Regions from separate parts of the Solwaraspora sp. WMMB762 genome, predicted to be linked through region 4. Evidence: riboswitches for the same ligand, from Rfam matches in the RefSeq annotation. Region 4 holds a riboswitch; each other region holds the start of a gene.
What was found. A riboswitch is a leader RNA that binds a small molecule or an ion and turns the genes downstream of it on or off. The one in region 4 is predicted to bind cyclic di-AMP.
Positions count from the first base shown of each region.

Region 1: linked by a shared signal. The riboswitch ahead of ACN27J_RS10925 (coiled-coil domain-containing protein) and the one ahead of ACN27J_RS30195 (NlpC/P60 family protein) in region 4 are both predicted to bind cyclic di-AMP.
Region 2: linked by a shared signal. The riboswitch ahead of ACN27J_RS23970 (coiled-coil domain-containing protein) and the one ahead of ACN27J_RS30195 (NlpC/P60 family protein) in region 4 are both predicted to bind cyclic di-AMP.
Region 3: linked by a shared signal. The riboswitch ahead of ACN27J_RS20770 (NlpC/P60 family protein) and the one ahead of ACN27J_RS30195 (NlpC/P60 family protein) in region 4 are both predicted to bind cyclic di-AMP.

Region 1 is NZ_JBMHMD010000001.1:2,475,468-2,479,329, reverse strand. It holds gene ACN27J_RS10925 (coiled-coil domain-containing protein) at 165-1,238, opposite strand; cyclic di-AMP (ydaO/yuaA leader) riboswitch at 1,306-1,436, opposite strand; gene ACN27J_RS10920 (cation diffusion facilitator family transporter) at 1,605-2,513, opposite strand; gene ACN27J_RS10915 (HelD family protein) at 2,559-3,862, opposite strand, start outside.
Region 2 is NZ_JBMHMD010000001.1:5,355,556-5,359,417, reverse strand. It holds gene ACN27J_RS23975 (potassium channel family protein) at 446-1,123, opposite strand; cyclic di-AMP (ydaO/yuaA leader) riboswitch at 1,380-1,515, shown strand; gene ACN27J_RS23970 (coiled-coil domain-containing protein) at 1,518-2,534, shown strand; gene ACN27J_RS23965 (glycoside hydrolase family 65 protein) at 2,605-3,862, opposite strand, start outside.
Region 3 is NZ_JBMHMD010000001.1:4,667,178-4,671,039, reverse strand. It holds gene ACN27J_RS20775 (NlpC/P60 family protein) at 1-903, shown strand, start outside; cyclic di-AMP (ydaO/yuaA leader) riboswitch at 1,161-1,304, shown strand; gene ACN27J_RS20770 (NlpC/P60 family protein) at 1,403-2,341, shown strand; gene dcd (dCTP deaminase) at 2,502-3,080, opposite strand; gene ACN27J_RS20760 (pyridoxamine 5'-phosphate oxidase family protein) at 3,208-3,720, shown strand; tRNA gene ACN27J_RS20755 (tRNA-Gly) at 3,850-3,862, shown strand, end outside.
Region 4 is NZ_JBMHMD010000001.1:6,706,036-6,709,897, forward strand. It holds gene ACN27J_RS30190 (sigma-70 family RNA polymerase sigma factor) at 1-411, shown strand, start outside; gene ACN27J_RS30195 (NlpC/P60 family protein) at 561-1,520, opposite strand; cyclic di-AMP (ydaO/yuaA leader) riboswitch at 1,531-1,662, opposite strand; gene ACN27J_RS30200 (DUF6232 family protein) at 2,138-2,674, shown strand; gene ACN27J_RS30205 (DUF5753 domain-containing protein) at 2,722-3,603, opposite strand; gene ACN27J_RS30210 (DUF397 domain-containing protein) at 3,851-3,862, shown strand, end outside.

The DNA.
Region 1 (3,862 bases), 4.2 Mb from region 4:
CCCGAGGCTCCCGCGCATCTATTATCGATGCTGATAGGAATCGTCCTCCGGGAATGCGCTACCCCGATTCGGGGGGATCACCGTCGAGCCGGAGGGGCGTCGGTGCATAGCCGTACGGGGGCGGACGGCCACCGATGTGGCCGTCCGCCCCCGTACGCGCGACGTCAGTACACCGACAGGTGCACGTGGTTTGTGTGGTCGCTGGACGGGTCGCCGCCTGCACCGCTGTACGTCTTCCAGCCGCTGCTGGGCAGCCAGATCCGCTTGTACCAGATCACGTAGAGCACACCGAGCCGGTCGGCGTTGTTGATGTAGTAGTTCGCGAGGTTGTCGCCGTAGCTCTTGTCACCGCCGGTCGCCACTCCACCGAAGCCGTTGGGCTGGGCGGCGAAATCACACGCCCGGCCCTTGGGGTGCTCGCCGGAGCTGCCGTTGCGGAAGCAGGACACGTAACGGGTGAAGCCGGCAGCCTTCGCCTGGTTCAGGGCGTGCAGCGTACGGGGCGTGATGCAGCCGGAGGTGGTGGGGTCGTCGACGTTGCACGACTCGGCCGGCCAGGAGCCGTTGGCGTTGCGCGGGGCCGGGGTCGCCGACGCGCTGGACGACCCGGATCCCGACGACCCGGAGCCGGAGGATCCTGAGCCGGAGGATCCGCTGGCGGCGGCCCGCTCGGCCTCCTCCGCCGCCTGCTGCCTCGCCCGTTCCTCCGCCTCCTTCTCGGCGGCGACCGCGACGGCCAAGGCCCGCTCCGCCTGGTTCCGGCGTTGGTCCATGATGGTGACCTGCTTCTGCTGCTCCCGGATCTCATGCTCGATCGCAGCCTTGGACCTGGTCACCTGGTCGCGGGTGCGGTACAGCTCGCGGAGCTGCTTCTCCTCGTTGGCGGTCACCGCACTCAGCGCCGCCGCCCGGTCGATGAACCCTTCCGGTGAGGTGCTGTTGAGCAACGCGGAGACCGGGCCGAGCCTGCCGTTGCGGTACGCGCGGTCGACGATGTGCCCGACGTTCCTGTTTCGTTGCTCCAGCTCAGCACCGACCGTGTCGAGCTGCTCGGACAGCTTCTTCTGCCGGCCCTTCGAGTGGTCGAGCGCCGCCTTGGCGTCGATCCAGCCCTTCGAGGCCGCATCGAGCTCCTTGCGCAGGCTGTCGGTGCCTCCCTCGTCGTCGACCCGGTCGGGCCGGTTCGCGGGCAGGGCGGCTCCGGCCGGCGAGCCGATCGGGGTGCCGGTGACGGCCATCAGGGCAGCGGTCAACGCCGCCAACAACGCGGATCGGGTTTTTCTGTGGACTGTGCGTGACACTGTGCATTCCTTCCGTCAGCCGCCGACCGGGTTAGCTGACGGGTTCGGGACGGAAGATCCCTACCGCGTGACGCGGATGCACCCCAGGTACGTGGTTCCCCGGCTCGCCGTACGGCGATTAGGCGACGGCCTCCGCAGGCGCCGGAGGGGCGCCGCCCGAGCGGAGACCGGGGCCGACACTACCGGTTCCCCGGGTTGCCGTCCCGGTATCGATAGCCATGTTATGTCTGGAAAAAACAGAAATATACGTATATCGTAGCTGTCAACGTCGCGGTAAGGTCACGAAACTTAAGCATCTGCTAATCACCAGTCGGCCGGTCCACAGGAGTCGGCGGGGGCCAGCGGCTCGATCTGCAGCGTCGCGTGCTCGATACCGAACTCGTCGTGCAGGGCTGTCCGGGCGTCCCGCAGCACCGTGCCGACATCGGCTGACGGGGTCACGGCCAGGTGTGCCGAGGCCACCTCCATGCCTGGGGTGAGCGTCCAGACGTGGAGGTCGTGCACGTCGCAGACGCCCGGCACGGTGGCCAGCCGGCTGCGGACCCGGGCGACCTCCACATGCTCCGGCGCCGCCTGCACCAGGATGCGCAGCGCGGCCCGGGCCAGCCGCCAGGTGCGCGGCAGGATGAACACCCCGACACCGACGGCGACCAGCGGGTCGGCGTACCACCAGCCGGTGGTGGCGATCACCGTGGCGGCCACCAGCACCCCCACCGAGCCGAGGAGGTCGCCGAGTACCTCCAGGTAGGCGCCCCGTACGTTGAGGCTCTCCCTGGCCCCCTGGCGCAGCAGGGCGAAGGCGACGATGTTGGCGAGCAGTCCGGCGACCGCCACCACCAGCATCGGGCCGACCGTCACCGGCTCTGGATCGGCGAACCGGCGGGCCGCCTCAACCAGGACGTAGAGCGCGACCCCGGCGAGCAGTACGGCGTTCGCCAGCGCGGCCAGCACCTCGAGGCGGTAGAGGCCGAAGGTGCGCTGCGGCTCCCCGGTCGGTCGCCGGGTCGCGGCGATCGCCGCGAGCGCCATGCCGATGCCGAGTACGTCGGTGAACATGTGCCCGGCGTCGGACAGCAGTGCCAGGGAGCCGGTGGCCAGCGCGGTGACCGCCTCGACGACCATGAAGCCCGCCAGCAGGGCGAAGGCAGCCCAGAGACGCCCGTAGTGTCGCTGGCCGGTGCTCCCGGCGCCGTGATCGTGTCCGACTCCCACGCCTGCCACCCTCCGTTGCCCGGCGTCTCGTCAGTAGACTAATGCTCACATAGCAATATGTGCAATCGACTCCGGGTCGGGGTCGATGGTGACCAGCCGCTGCGTCGCCCGGGAGAGCGCGACGTAGAGCGTGCGCACCCCGGCCTCGGACTCGGCACGGATCTCCTCGCTGGCCACCAGCACCACCGCGTCGTACTCCATGCCCTTCGCCTGCAGGCTCGACACCACCTGCAGCCGGGAGGTCGCCAGCTCGCCGAGCCAGCCGGCGACCTCGTCCCGCCGGGCCACCGCGGCGATGACGCCGACCGTCCCCTCCACGGCTGCCAGCATCTCGGCGGTCGCGGTACGGACGGCAGCCGGCAGCACCGCCGCAGCTACCCGGTCCCGGCGCGGCGCCACCCCGGTCGATCGGACCGCCGTCGGCAACGGGGCGTCCGGAGCGACCTCGCGGATCACCTCGGCGGCCAGTTCGAAGATCTCCGCCGGGTTGCGGTAGTTCGTGGTCAGCTGGAATTCCCGCCGCGGCCGCCGCCCCAACGCCCGGTCCCGGGCCTGGGCGAGCTCGGCCGGATTCCCGGTCCACGCGGTCTGCGCCGGATCCCCGACCACCGTCCAGGAGGCGAGTCGGCCCCGGCGCCCGATCATCCGCCACTGCATCGGCGACACGTCCTGCGCCTCGTCGACCACCACGTGGGCGTACTCCCGGTAGTCGGCCGGCCGCTCCCGGGCGGCGGCACGGGCCGCCCGGTCCCGGTCGGCGAAGGTCGTCACCTCACGCACCCCGCCGGTCACCTGGAACGGATCCCGGTGCCGGCGGCGGGGCTGCGGTGGCCGGCCGAGCAGTTCGTCCAACTCGTCCAGCAGCGCCACGTCCGCGATCGTCGGCCCGTTGTCCGCCAGGTCACCGAACGCGTCGGCCAGCACCGTGATCTCGGCCGGGTCGAGCACTCCCCGCGCGTACCGACGCAGCCGGTCCGGCCGAGCCAGCCAGCCCAGCACGTGTCGCGGCAGCAGCCGGGGCCACCAGGCCCGCAGGAAGTCCCGGAAATCGTCCCGGTCCGACAACTCGTCCTCGAACTCGGCCTGGCCGGGCAGCCGGGCCGGGGCCACCAACTGCCGGGCCTGCGCCCACAACGCCTCGAACAACCCGTCGATACCGGCCCGCCGGACCTCGTTGCGCCGTGCACCCCGGGGCAGCGCGCGGGCCCGGATGCCGTCCAGCTCCGGGCCGCGCAGCCGCAGCAACTGCCCCCGGTAGAGCAGGCGTAACTCGGTCGGCCCGTCCGGTACCGCGTCACGTACCGCCCGTTCCAGCACCCGCCGCATCCGTAGTGACCCCTTCAGCACGG
Region 2 (3,862 bases), 1.4 Mb from region 4:
GCAGCGCTGTCGGACGGACCGGCGTCGCGGTCCTGACTTGTCGGCGATTCCCCGCCGTAACAATCGAGGACTAGCGTGGGGACGGGGAGGGCAACCCCCGTCCCCACCATCAGTTGCTAAACACGCACGAGCGGTCTGGCGTCCAGGTCGTGCGTGACGCGCGGGAGCCGGGCCACGCGAGTGGCTCTGGTTCCACCTCCTCTCGACAGGTGGTGCGCGGGCTGGCGGCGGAGTCCGGGCTTGGCCCGCCGCCAGCCTCGGGAGCTGTGCGGTTGACACGGTGATGTCGCCATCGCCGCGCCACGCGTCGATTACTTCAGCGGGGGCACATCCATCGATGGAAGCGCTCCCATGCAGGGACTGTAGCCTGAGTCACGAGTTTGCGAAAGTCCGGCGGCTGATCAGCTCACGAAATGAAGGTGTGATGAGGCGGTCACGCCCATGTTCACCGGCCGAACTGCTGAACCGCCGTGGTCGCCCCGGCGACGATCAGCAGCGCATCCGGCGGGATCAACGTCTCAGGTCCCGCGTACCTCAGCTGCCGGTCCCGCTCCTTGATCCCGACCACCGTGATGCCGTACCGCTGACGTAGCCGGGACTCGGCCAACGTCCGGCCGGCGGCGTCCGGCGGGGCGCAGACCTTGGCGATGGCGAACCCGTCGTCGAACTCGATGAAGTCGAGCATCCGACTGGCCAGCAGGTGGGCCACCCGGTCACCCATCGCCGCCTCCGGAAAGATCACATGGTGCGCGCCGACCGAGGCGAGGATCCGGCCGTGCTTGGCGGTGATCGCCTTCGCCCAGACCTCCGGGACACCCAGCTCGGTCAGCGCCACCACGGTGAGGATGCTGGCCTCGACGTCCGAGCCGATGCCGACCACCGCGCGGGGGTAGTCGGCGACGCCGCACTGGCGCAGCGCCTGGTCATCGGTCGAATCCGCCTCGACCACCCTCGGCAGCCGCTCGGACCAGCGGTGCACCCGTTTGGGATGCTCGTCGATGCCCAGCACGTCGTGGCCGAGGCGGAGCAGAGACTGGGCGACCTGACCACCGAACCGGCCGAGGCCGATCACCACCACGCTGTCGGCGTCCGGCGGCCCAACCGGGGAATCGTCATCTCTCACCGAAGATCCGTCCGACGCTACGACTTTCCCGCTTTTCCTCATACGCACTGTAGTCAGCCGCTAACCTCGGCGCAGCGAATCCGGCCCGCCTGACGACTTGTCGTACGCCGCCGAACGCAGAAAGTGGACATCACCGAAAGTCGTTGCCCGGTAACGGATTTTTCCAGCTCAGTCAGGATTGTCGAGGTGTTGATGCCGGTGACCGATCCGGTAAGCTTGCCGGCGGTCTCCGCCAGGCGGCGCCCACCGGTGCCGGCGGTGACCGCCGCCCAATCACCCTCCGGGGTGAGCCGGGGAACCACGTTTCCACCGGGGTGAATCCGCGCCAGCGGTAGGGATCGTTCCGTCCCGAACCCGTCAGCTAACTCGGTCGGCGGCCAAGGAAAGGAACAGGATGACCGCACCCCTCCGCCGGCGGATTCCGACGGCCGCGGCCCTCGCCGCCGTCGCCGCCCTGCTCGCCGGCTTCGTCGTAGCGTCGCCGGCCGCCGCTCAGGATCCGGACGACGAAGGCGCCCCGCCACTGCTCAGCGAAGTGCTCGAATCGACCGGCCGGGGCTACGTCGAAGCCAAGGCGGCGGTCGACGAGTCCCGCAAACGCCAGTTGAAGCTCAACCTCGAGTTGGAAAAGGTCGAGGAACGGATAGCGGCGCTGACCCCACAGATCGGCCAGGTCGCCTCCAACTCGTACCGTCTCGGTCGGATCACCCCGGTGATGGTCCTGCTCAACAGCGCCGACCCGGACGCGTTGCTGGAACGCGCCGAAGGCCTGGACATGATCGCCATGCACGACAACAAGCGGATCCGGGAGCTCAACGAGGCCCGCGCACAGGCCGCCCGGGCGGTCGCCGCAATCGACGCCGAGGTGGCCCGCGAGGAACAGCAACTCGAAGCGATGGCCCGCCAGAAGAAAGAGGCCGAAAAGGCCCTGCAACTGGTCGGCGCGGTCGCCACCAACGGGTTCGTCTCGGCCACCTCGCCGGTCGCCGCCCAGGCTCCGCGTAACTCGGACGGTTCCTGGCCGTCCCAGTCGTGCAGTCTGGACGACCCCACCACGAGCGGCTGCATCACGCCGCGCACCATGCACGCGCTGAACGAGGCGAAGAAGGCCGGCTTCACCCGCTTCGTCTCCTGCTTCCGCCCCGGCGGACCGTTCGAGCACCCCAAGGGGCGGGCCTGCGACTTCTCCGCTCAGCAGCAGGGGTTCGGCGGCGACGCCTTCGGCGACGACCGGCTGTACGGCAACAACCTGACCGCCTTCTTCGTCCGCAACGCCGACAAGCTCGGCATCCTGTACGTCATCTGGTACCGCCAGTTCTGGTCACCGACCACCGGTTGGAGTTCGTACAGCGGTGCCGGCGGCGACCCGAACAGCGACCACACCAACCACGTACATCTGTCCCTGCTGTGACCTGACCTCGCTTCGCGCGGTGCCGGGCCGGTCCGGCACCGCGCGAAGAACCGTCAGTCGGTACGCGCCGTCAGTCGGTACGCGCCGACCGGCGCACCGGTGACCGGCCGGTCGGCTGCTGCGGCGGCGGACCGACCGGACCGGCCGGCGGGATCGCCCGGGTGACCGGCTTGTCCGCAGCCACCGTGATCGGCTCGCCGTGGTGGGTCAGGTCGACGGTGGCGTTCGGGTCGACGTCACGCAGCGAATAGGTCACCTCGTCGTGCTGGACCGCCACCCGCAGCCGCAGGCCCCGCCACATCATGGCGAACTCCAGCCGGTTGATCCGCTGCGGCAGCCGGGGAGCGAAGGTCAGCTCCCCGCCGTGGTCACGCATCCCCCCGAAGCCGGCGACCAGCGCGAGCCACGCCCCGGCCAGGGCGGCCACGTGGATGCCGTCGCGGGTGTTGCGATTGATGTCGTGCAGGTCCATCAACGCGGCCTCACCCATGTAGTCGTGGGCGAGCTCCAGATGTCCGGTCTCCGCGGCTATCACCGACTGGGTGCACGCCGACAATGACGAGTCCCGCACCGTACGCCGCTCGTAGTAGGCGAAGTTGCGGGCCTTCTCCTCCTCGGTGAACGCGTCACCCCGCCAGTGCATCGCCAGCGCCAGGTCGGCCTGCTTGACCACCTGCTTGCGGTACAGATCGAAGTACGGGTAGTGCAGCAGCAGCGGATAGTGGTCCTGCGGGGTGCCGGCGAAGTCCCACTCCTGGTGCCGGGTGAACCCGGCCGACTGCGGGTGCACGCCCAGCTCGTCGTCGTACGGGACGTGCATCGACAGCGCCGCGTCCCGCCAGGCCGCGGTCTCCTCGTCGTCGACGCCGAGCACCCAGGCCCGGTCGGCGTAGCGCAGCGCGCAGTCGGCGGCGGTCAGCAGGTTCCGCTGCGCCATCAGGTTGGTGTAGATGTTGTCGTCGACCACGGCGGTGTACTCGTCCGGCCCGGTCACCCCGTCGATGTGGAACCGGCCGTGCCGGTCGTGGTGGCCCAGCGAACGCCACAACCGGGCGGTCTCCACCAGCAGTTCGAGGCCGATCTCCCGCTCGAACTCGACGTCCCCGGTGGCGTGCACGTACCGCCGGACCGCGTCGGCGATGTCCGCCGCCACGTGGAACGCGGCCGTGCCGGCTGGCCAGTACGCCGAGCACTCCTGGCCACGGATGGTCCGCCACGGGAACGCCGCCCCGTTGAGCCCGAGCATCCGGGCCCGCTCCCGCGCCTGGTCCAGGGTCGAGTGCCGCCAGCGCAGCACCGAGGCGACCGCCCCCGGCTGGGTGTAGGTC
Region 3 (3,862 bases), 2.0 Mb from region 4:
GGGCCGGCCCACGCCGAGCCGACGCTGGCTGAGATCGAAGCCGAGTTGGACGCCCAGTGGCTGAAACTGGAACCGGTCATCGAGCAGTACAACAAGGTGCACAGCGAGCTCAAGGCCAACGAGAAGAAAGCGGCCGCGCTCGACGAGAAGATCCGCCCCCTGTCCCTGCAGGCCAACCTGGCGGCGGACGAGATCGGCGAGGTTGCCAACCGCTACTACCGGACCGGGCCGTCGAGTGAACTGAACGCCCTGCTCCGGACCGGATCACCGACCAGCCTGGCGGATCAGCTCGTGGTGCTGGACCGAATCTCCAAGCGTCGGCAGGAAAAGATCACCGCTGTTCTGGAGACCCGGGACCGCTATCTCGCCGAACGGCAGACGCTGGACGAGTTGATCACGAAGCAGCAGGCACAGGACAAGACGCTCGCCGAGCAGCGCAAGACCATCGACGCCGAGATCAAGCGCCTGGAACGGGCGCGCAACGCCGCGTACCAGTCCACCGGCTACACCGGCGGATCCGGTGCCTCCGGCCCGTGTCCGGCGGTGTCGGTCGGCGGAGCCGCCGGAACCGCGGTCCGCACCGCGTGCGCACAGCTCGGTAAGCCGTACGTCTGGGGTGCCACCGGGCCGAACGCCTTCGACTGTTCCGGCCTGACCCAGTACGCCTGGGCAAGTGCCGGTGTCAGCCTCACGCATTACACCGGAACTCAGTGGAATCAGGGCAGTTCGGTCAGCCGCGCCAACGCCAAGCCCGGGGATCTCGTATTCTTCTTTAGTGATCTGCATCACGTGGGGATCTACATCGGTAATGGCCTGATGGTGCACGCTCCCCGCGCGGGTCAACCCGTGCAGATGGAGAACATCGACAACATGCCGCTCGCCGGGTTCAAGCGGGTCGGCTGATCGCGGCAGGTCAGCCAGCCCGCCGAGGCAATCTGAGTGGCGCGCGTTGGTCGGCCGAACGTACGGGCGGACCGGTATGAACGGGCCGGTCCGCCCGGCAAAATTCGAACGCTTGAACGATGGCAGCCTATGCACGATACGCAATCGTCTGCGTACTCAATGAGATAGTCCATGTTCTCGCTTGCGTAGCGAGAACGCCGCTCTCTACCCTTGGGGATCGTCGAGTCGGGAGGACGTCAACCAACCGGGTTGACCTCGGCCTGACACCGCCTAATCGCCGTCTGACGGCGAGCCGGGGACCCACGGCACTCCTGGGGTGAATCCGCAGGCCACCTGCGGTAGGGCGTCTCCTTTCCGCCCGAACCCGTCAGCTAACCCGGTAGGCGGTCTGGGGAGAAGGAGTCCGGTGGCTACGAGCGCCCCTCGGCGATACCTCCGGTGGTCCAGCCGTGACCATCGGCGAAAAACGCCGCACGACCCTAGCCGAGTACTCACCGCGTTGATCGCCGCCACCACCGGCGTCGGTCTGCTGCTGGTCGGAGCGCCGGCGCAGGCGCAGCCCACCGTCGCCGAAATCGAGTCGCAGATCGACGAGGTCTGGGCCGAGCTCGAACCGACGATCGAACGGCACAACGCCGTACGGCAGGACCTCGCCGCCAAGAAGAAGCAGGCGGACGAACTGCAGAAGAAGATCAAGCCGCTGCAGATCCAGATCGACCTGGCGATGGATCGGGTCAGCGAGTTCGCCGCCCGGTCGTACAAGGGTGGTAGTCCGTCGGTCTTCAACGCGATCCTGACCAATGGCAAGCCGACCCACCTCGCCGACCAGCTCGAGCTGCTGGACCAGTTCGCCCGGCGGCAGGCCCGCGACGTGCAGGCCGTCGTCGACCTCAAGAACGAGTACGCCGTGAAGAAGGCCCCGCTCGACGAGTTGATCGTCGAGCTGACCAGCACCGAGGCTCAGCTGGCGGCGAAGGCCAAGGAGATCGACGCCGAGGTTGACCGGTTGCAGGACCTGCGCCTGGAGGCGTACGGCTCGACCAACACCCTCGGCTCGCTGCGTCCCGCGCCCTGCCCGGCGACCTACCCCGGCGGGGCGGCCGGCAAGGCGGTCACCTTCGCCTGTGCGCAGATCGGCAAGCCGTACGTCTGGGGTTCAGCGGGACCGGGCAGCTACGACTGTTCGGGTCTTACCCTGGCCGCTTGGGCGCAGGCCGGCGTCTCGCTGCCGCACAACGCCGCCCGGCAGCGTCAGGTGACCGCCAACGTCAGCCGGGACGAGTTGCGCCCCGGCGACCTCATCTTCTACTACAGCGGGCTCTCCCACGTCGGCATGTACGTGGGTAACGGCTGGATCGTGCACGCCTCCCAGGCGGGTGAACCGGTGCAGATGCGCAAGATCGGTTCGAGTGTGCACAGTTACGGCAGGCCCGGCTAGACCTCACTCCTCCCCATGGCCTGGCGCGTGCCGCTGATCCCCCCGTCAAGCGGCAGCACCGGCCACCGGAAAGGCGCCCTCCCATGTCTCCCCCCGGCTTGGGAGGGCGCCTTTCGCCTCTCCGCCGCCGGTGCGCCGGCTCTCCAACAGCCCAGCCGGTTCAGCTGGTCGGCCAGGTGCGCCACCGCTGCCAGGACCGGCTCGGAGTGGGTCCACGCTGCCCCTGGTACCGGGATCCGTAGACCGCCGACCCGTACGGATGCTCGGACGTCGACGAGAGCCGGAAGATGCACAACTGGCCGATCCTCATCCCGGGCCACAGCTTGATCGGCAGGTTGGCCACGTTGGACAACTCCAACGTCACGTGACCGGAGAAGCCGGGGTCGATGAAGCCGGCGGTGGAGTGGGTCAGCAGGCCCAGCCGACCCAGGCTCGACTTGCCCTCCAGTCGGGCGGCCAGGCCGTCGCCGAGCGAGACGACCTCGAGCGTGGAGGCGAGGACGAACTCACCGGGGTGCAGTACGAACGGGTCACCGCTGGGCACCTCGACCTGGGACGTCAGATCGTCCTGCCGAGTGGCCGGGTCGATGTGGGTGTACAGGTGGTTGTTGAAGACCCGGAAATACCGGTCGAGCCGGACATCGATGCTCGACGGCTGGACGAGCGAGGGTTCGAACGGCTCGAGGGAGAGTCCGCCGGTCTTGGTCTCCGCGACGATGTCCCGGTCGGAGAGAAGCATCGTCACACGATAGCGACCGTGTGGCCGGTGCGACCGCGCGGCCGGTCTCCTGGCCGGAACCTACCCGGATCGGCGCTCCCGGGCGATCCCACTATCTCTTCGTACACATGTTCGATAGAATCATCGCATGGCAACCTGGTCCGAGTTCGCAGCCGACGAGCCCCGCCTGGCCACGGCGATCCGACTCCTCATGCAGCAGTACGGTCCCGGCCTCGGCTACCTCGCCACCGTCCGGGCCGACGGCGGTCCCCGGGTGCACCCGGTCTCCCCGGTGATCACCGACAGCGGGCTGTTCTGCTTCATCATCGACTCACCGAAGCGGCGTGACCTGGAGCGGGACGGCCGGTACGCGCTGCACTCGTTCCCACCCGAGGAGAGCGACGACGAGGCGTACCTGGCGGGTCGGGCGCATCCGGTCACCGATCCGGCCAAGGTCGGTCGGCTCGCCAGCGATCTCGGGGCCGTGCCGCACGTCGACTGGCGACTGTTCGAGTTCACCGTCGACGTGGCGATGGTGGCGCAACGCGGTGGCAGCACCGGCCACTACGCGGCGGCGCCCCGGCAACCGGCCGTCCAGGTCTGGCTCGACCCGACCAGCGGCAGCGTCTCCCACCCGGTCCCGACCCCGGTCGCCTGCTGACCCGCCGCGCGGCACCGGTCGAACCGCCGACGCCCGCTCGCCGGCTGCCAGCAAGCCGTACCGATGGGCGGGCCCACGGCCGGGCCTGTTGCGCATCGGCCGGGCTGACCGGGTAGAGTAGGGCCGCTCGCGGGTGTAGTTC
Region 4 (3,862 bases):
GGTTCGGACCCCGAGCCGGAGCAGATCGCCGCCTCGCTCGGCGTGCCGGTCGAGCGGGTGCACGAGCTGGTGCGGTGGTCGCAGGACACGGTGTCGTTGGACACCCCGGTCGGCGACGACGGCGACACCAACCTGGGCGACCTGGTGGCCGACAGCGACGCACCGTCGCCGGAGGACATCGTGCTGACCGGGTTGGAGCGGCAGCGGATCGAGGGCCTGCTCAACCACCTGGACGACCGGTCCGCCGGCATCATGCGGGCCCGGTACGGCCTGGAGGACGGGCGGGAGCACTCGCTGACCGAGGTCGCGTCGCGCTTCTCGCTGTCCCGTGAGCGCATCCGTCAGCTGGAGATCCAGGCGCTGGGCCGGCTGCGGGAGCTGGCCCGGGCGGAGGGGCTGCAGGCCGCCTGACGAACTGACCGCAGGCGACCGGATCCGCCGACGAACTGACAGCCCGCCGACGAACTGACAAACTGCCGACGAACTGACAAACTGCCGACGGCCCGGCATCCGCGATTAGCGGATGCCGGGCCGTCGGCAGTGTCGGGCGAGCGACCGGGTCAGCGGACCCGGCCGTAGCCGTACGGCGGCATCATGTCCACGCTGGCCAGCTCGACGGTGCGGCCGAAGGTGGGTGCGTGGATCACCTGGCCGCCGCCCACGTACAGGCCGACGTGGGCGAGACCGTTGTAGAACACCAGGTCACCTGGCTGCAGTGAACCACGGTTGATCTTCGCGACCACGTCCCACTGCATCGCCGCGTTGTGCGGCAGGCTCTTGCCGGCGGTACGCCACGCGGCAAGCGTCAGGCCCGAGCAGTCGTAACCGTTCGGGCCGCTGGCAGCCCAGACGTACGGCTTGCCGATGGCCCCGTACGCGAACTCGACGACCGAGCCGGCGGCACCGGACACCGACGGGACGGTCCCGGTGTACGACGAGCCGGTCTCGCTCGCGGCACCGTAGGCCCGTTCCCGCTTGTCCATCAGCTCGTCGATGTCGGCTTCGATGCTCTTCTTGCGGTCGGCGAGCTCCTTGACCTGGGCGTCCTGCTTCTTCAGGGCCGCCTGCAGCTTCTCCTGCTCGGCCAGGTAGGTCAGCTGGGTGCTGGTGAACTCGGTGAGCCGCTGCTGCCGGTCCCGGGCCAGGTGGTCGAGGGTGCCGAGCCGGTGGATGAAGCTGCCGGAGGTGCCGTCGAGCAGAGCGGTCGCGGTGCTCAACCCGCCGGTCTTGTACGCGTTGACCGCGATCTGACCGACCTCGGTCTGTGCCGCCGCGAGTTCGGCCTGCAGCGGGCCGAGCTTGGCGTCGATCTCCTCGGCCGCCGCCCGGGTGGCCTTGGCCTCCTCCCTGAGCCGGTTGTACGACTCGACGACCTTGGCCAGCTCTTCGGATTCCTTGTCGATCTGCTGCGTGAGTTCGCTGACCGTCGGCTGGGCGGTCGCGGCGGTAGCCGGTAGCACCAGGCCGAGGCTTACGCCGGTCAGCATCAGGGTGCGCAGCAGAATCCGCGCTGTTGACAAGAACGCAGAACCCTTCTTCCTCGCCGCCTACCGGGTTAGCTGACGGATTCGGGCGGGAAGTTCGCCCTACCGCGGTGGACCGCGGATTCACCCCAGTTGCCGATGGGTCCCCGGATCGCAACCGTGAGATCACTGTTTGTAACGTCAGATAATCTCGGGACGGCGATTCGGCGGCACTGGACCGGCGTCACCGCTTCCCGGCGACTGGCGACCGGACCAGCCGGTCCAACTTAGCCGCAAGGGTCGCGACCCGGAAAGTGCTGCGATCGTGATCCGTGGCATGGAACTGGCCGGAGTCCGTTGATGGTTACTGAATGTGACGGTTGGCTGCTCTGGGCAACATTCCTATTGCCTTCGCGTGACCGGTTGACTGCGGCGCGTCGTCATTGGACAGCGCCTGATCAATTGCGAATAATGCGTCATTAGTCGGTCTGCGCGGTTGTCGTCAGTAAGCTATCTGGATAAATAGGTGCAAAAGGTCCGATTCGCCATCCAGGACGCGGCCTGCCGTACGTCATTCTGCTAGGTGGCAGAATGACTACCTTCCATCGAGTAGCTTGCTGTTTGCACAATGGACCCGCAAGGTCAAGCGCCGCACGAGCCCTTCGGAGGCAGCTATGCGTGCTACTCGCCAGACCCCACCCCGACGCGGTTCCCCGGTGCCCGCCCGGCCCGGCTCCAGTGTCGGACGGACCTTCTACCGGCAGCCCGGTATCTGCGTGACCGGTGAATGGTTCGTCGTGGCCGGCCGGCGGTTCGCCGTCCGCGACCTCACCGAACTCCGGACCGCGCGGGGCGCCCGCGACCGGCTCACCGGCCGGGTGATCGCGGTGACCGCCGTGACCCTGACGGCGGTCGCGGTGACCGTCGGCTACACCCGCGGGCTGGACGAGGTCAGCGCGGGTGCCTACCTCGCGATGCTGGCGGCCGCGTTCGTGCCGGTGGCGGTCGCCTGGCTCGGCGACCGGTTGCGGCCGCGGGCGTACGAACTATGGGGCCGTCACCAGGGACTGCTGTTGCTGCTGTTCAGCACCGACGACGAACGCCAGTACGGCCAGGTGAGCCGGGCGTTGATGCGGGCCCGGGAAATGTCCCGGCTGGCCGGTCTGTCCGAGCCGGTCACCATCGAACCGTGGGTGCCCGACCGGCGGTGAGCGGGCCCGGCCGCCGCTGCGGTCGCCAGCGGGCTGGTCGACGTCGATCAGCCCGCGTCTCGCCCGTCCAGTTGGCGGGCGAGGTCGTGCAGCATCGCCACCGAGTCGGCCGGTGACAGGGATTCTGCCCGTAGTCGGTCGAAGACATGCTGGTACGGCCGGACCTCGTCGGCCCGGTCGATGACCTCCTCGACCAGAGCGCTCTCCACGTACACCACGTCGGCGTCGGCCTGGTCGGCGAAGTGCAGGATGACGAACGGCCCGAGCACCGTGTTGCTTCCGGCGGTGAACGGCAGCACCCGGACCGTGACATGAGGTGCCGCCGACATCTTCGCCACGTGTTGGAGCTGCTCGCGCAGCACCCGCGGGCCGCCGGTCATCCGGCGCAGCGCCGCCTCGTCGATGATCACCTCGATCTGCGGCGGATCCGCGCCGAACAGCACCTCGTGCTGGCGGGCCAGCCGGATCTGCACCCGCCCTTCGATCTCGGCCGCCGGTACGTGGTGCGGGCCGTCGGCCGGGATCACCGCGCGGGCGTACTCCTCGGTCTGCAGCAGGCCGGGGAAGCTGATCGGCTGGAAGTAGCGCAGCGCCGACGCCTCCGCCTCCAGGCCGATGTAGGCCGCGTAGGCGGCCGGCACCCGGTCCTTGTATCCGCTCCACCAGGCGCGCCGTCGTGCCGCCCGGGCCAACTCGACGAGCTCCTGCACCTGCTGCTGGTCGCGTACGCCGTACAGGTCCAGCAGGGCCTTGACGTCGTTGGTCGAGATGCTGACCGACCCCGACTCGATCCGGATCAGCTTCGACAGCGACCAGTCCATTTGAGCGGCGACGTAGTCCTGGGTCAGCGCGGCGGCCTCGCGTGCCCGGCGTAGCGCCGCGCGCAGCCGGCGACGCCCGATGGTCGGGCCCTGGTGTCGGGCAGACATGGGAACGCTCCGGGGGAGTGCCTAGCAGAGTGCTACCTGGCTGGTTGCCACCCTGTTGCACGCTACACCGCCGCCGTCAGGTCTGCTAAGGACGGCCGGCCCCTCCGCATTGTCCGGATGGCGGTTCCGCCGGCTCTCCCCGGTGTCGGCCAGTCGCGTCAGCAAGATCGAGAACTGGTACAGTCCGCCCGATTGCCTGCGTGCTCTGATGGCAAATTTACCGATTTATCCTTATTAAGGAGTCTGGGTGACTGTGATC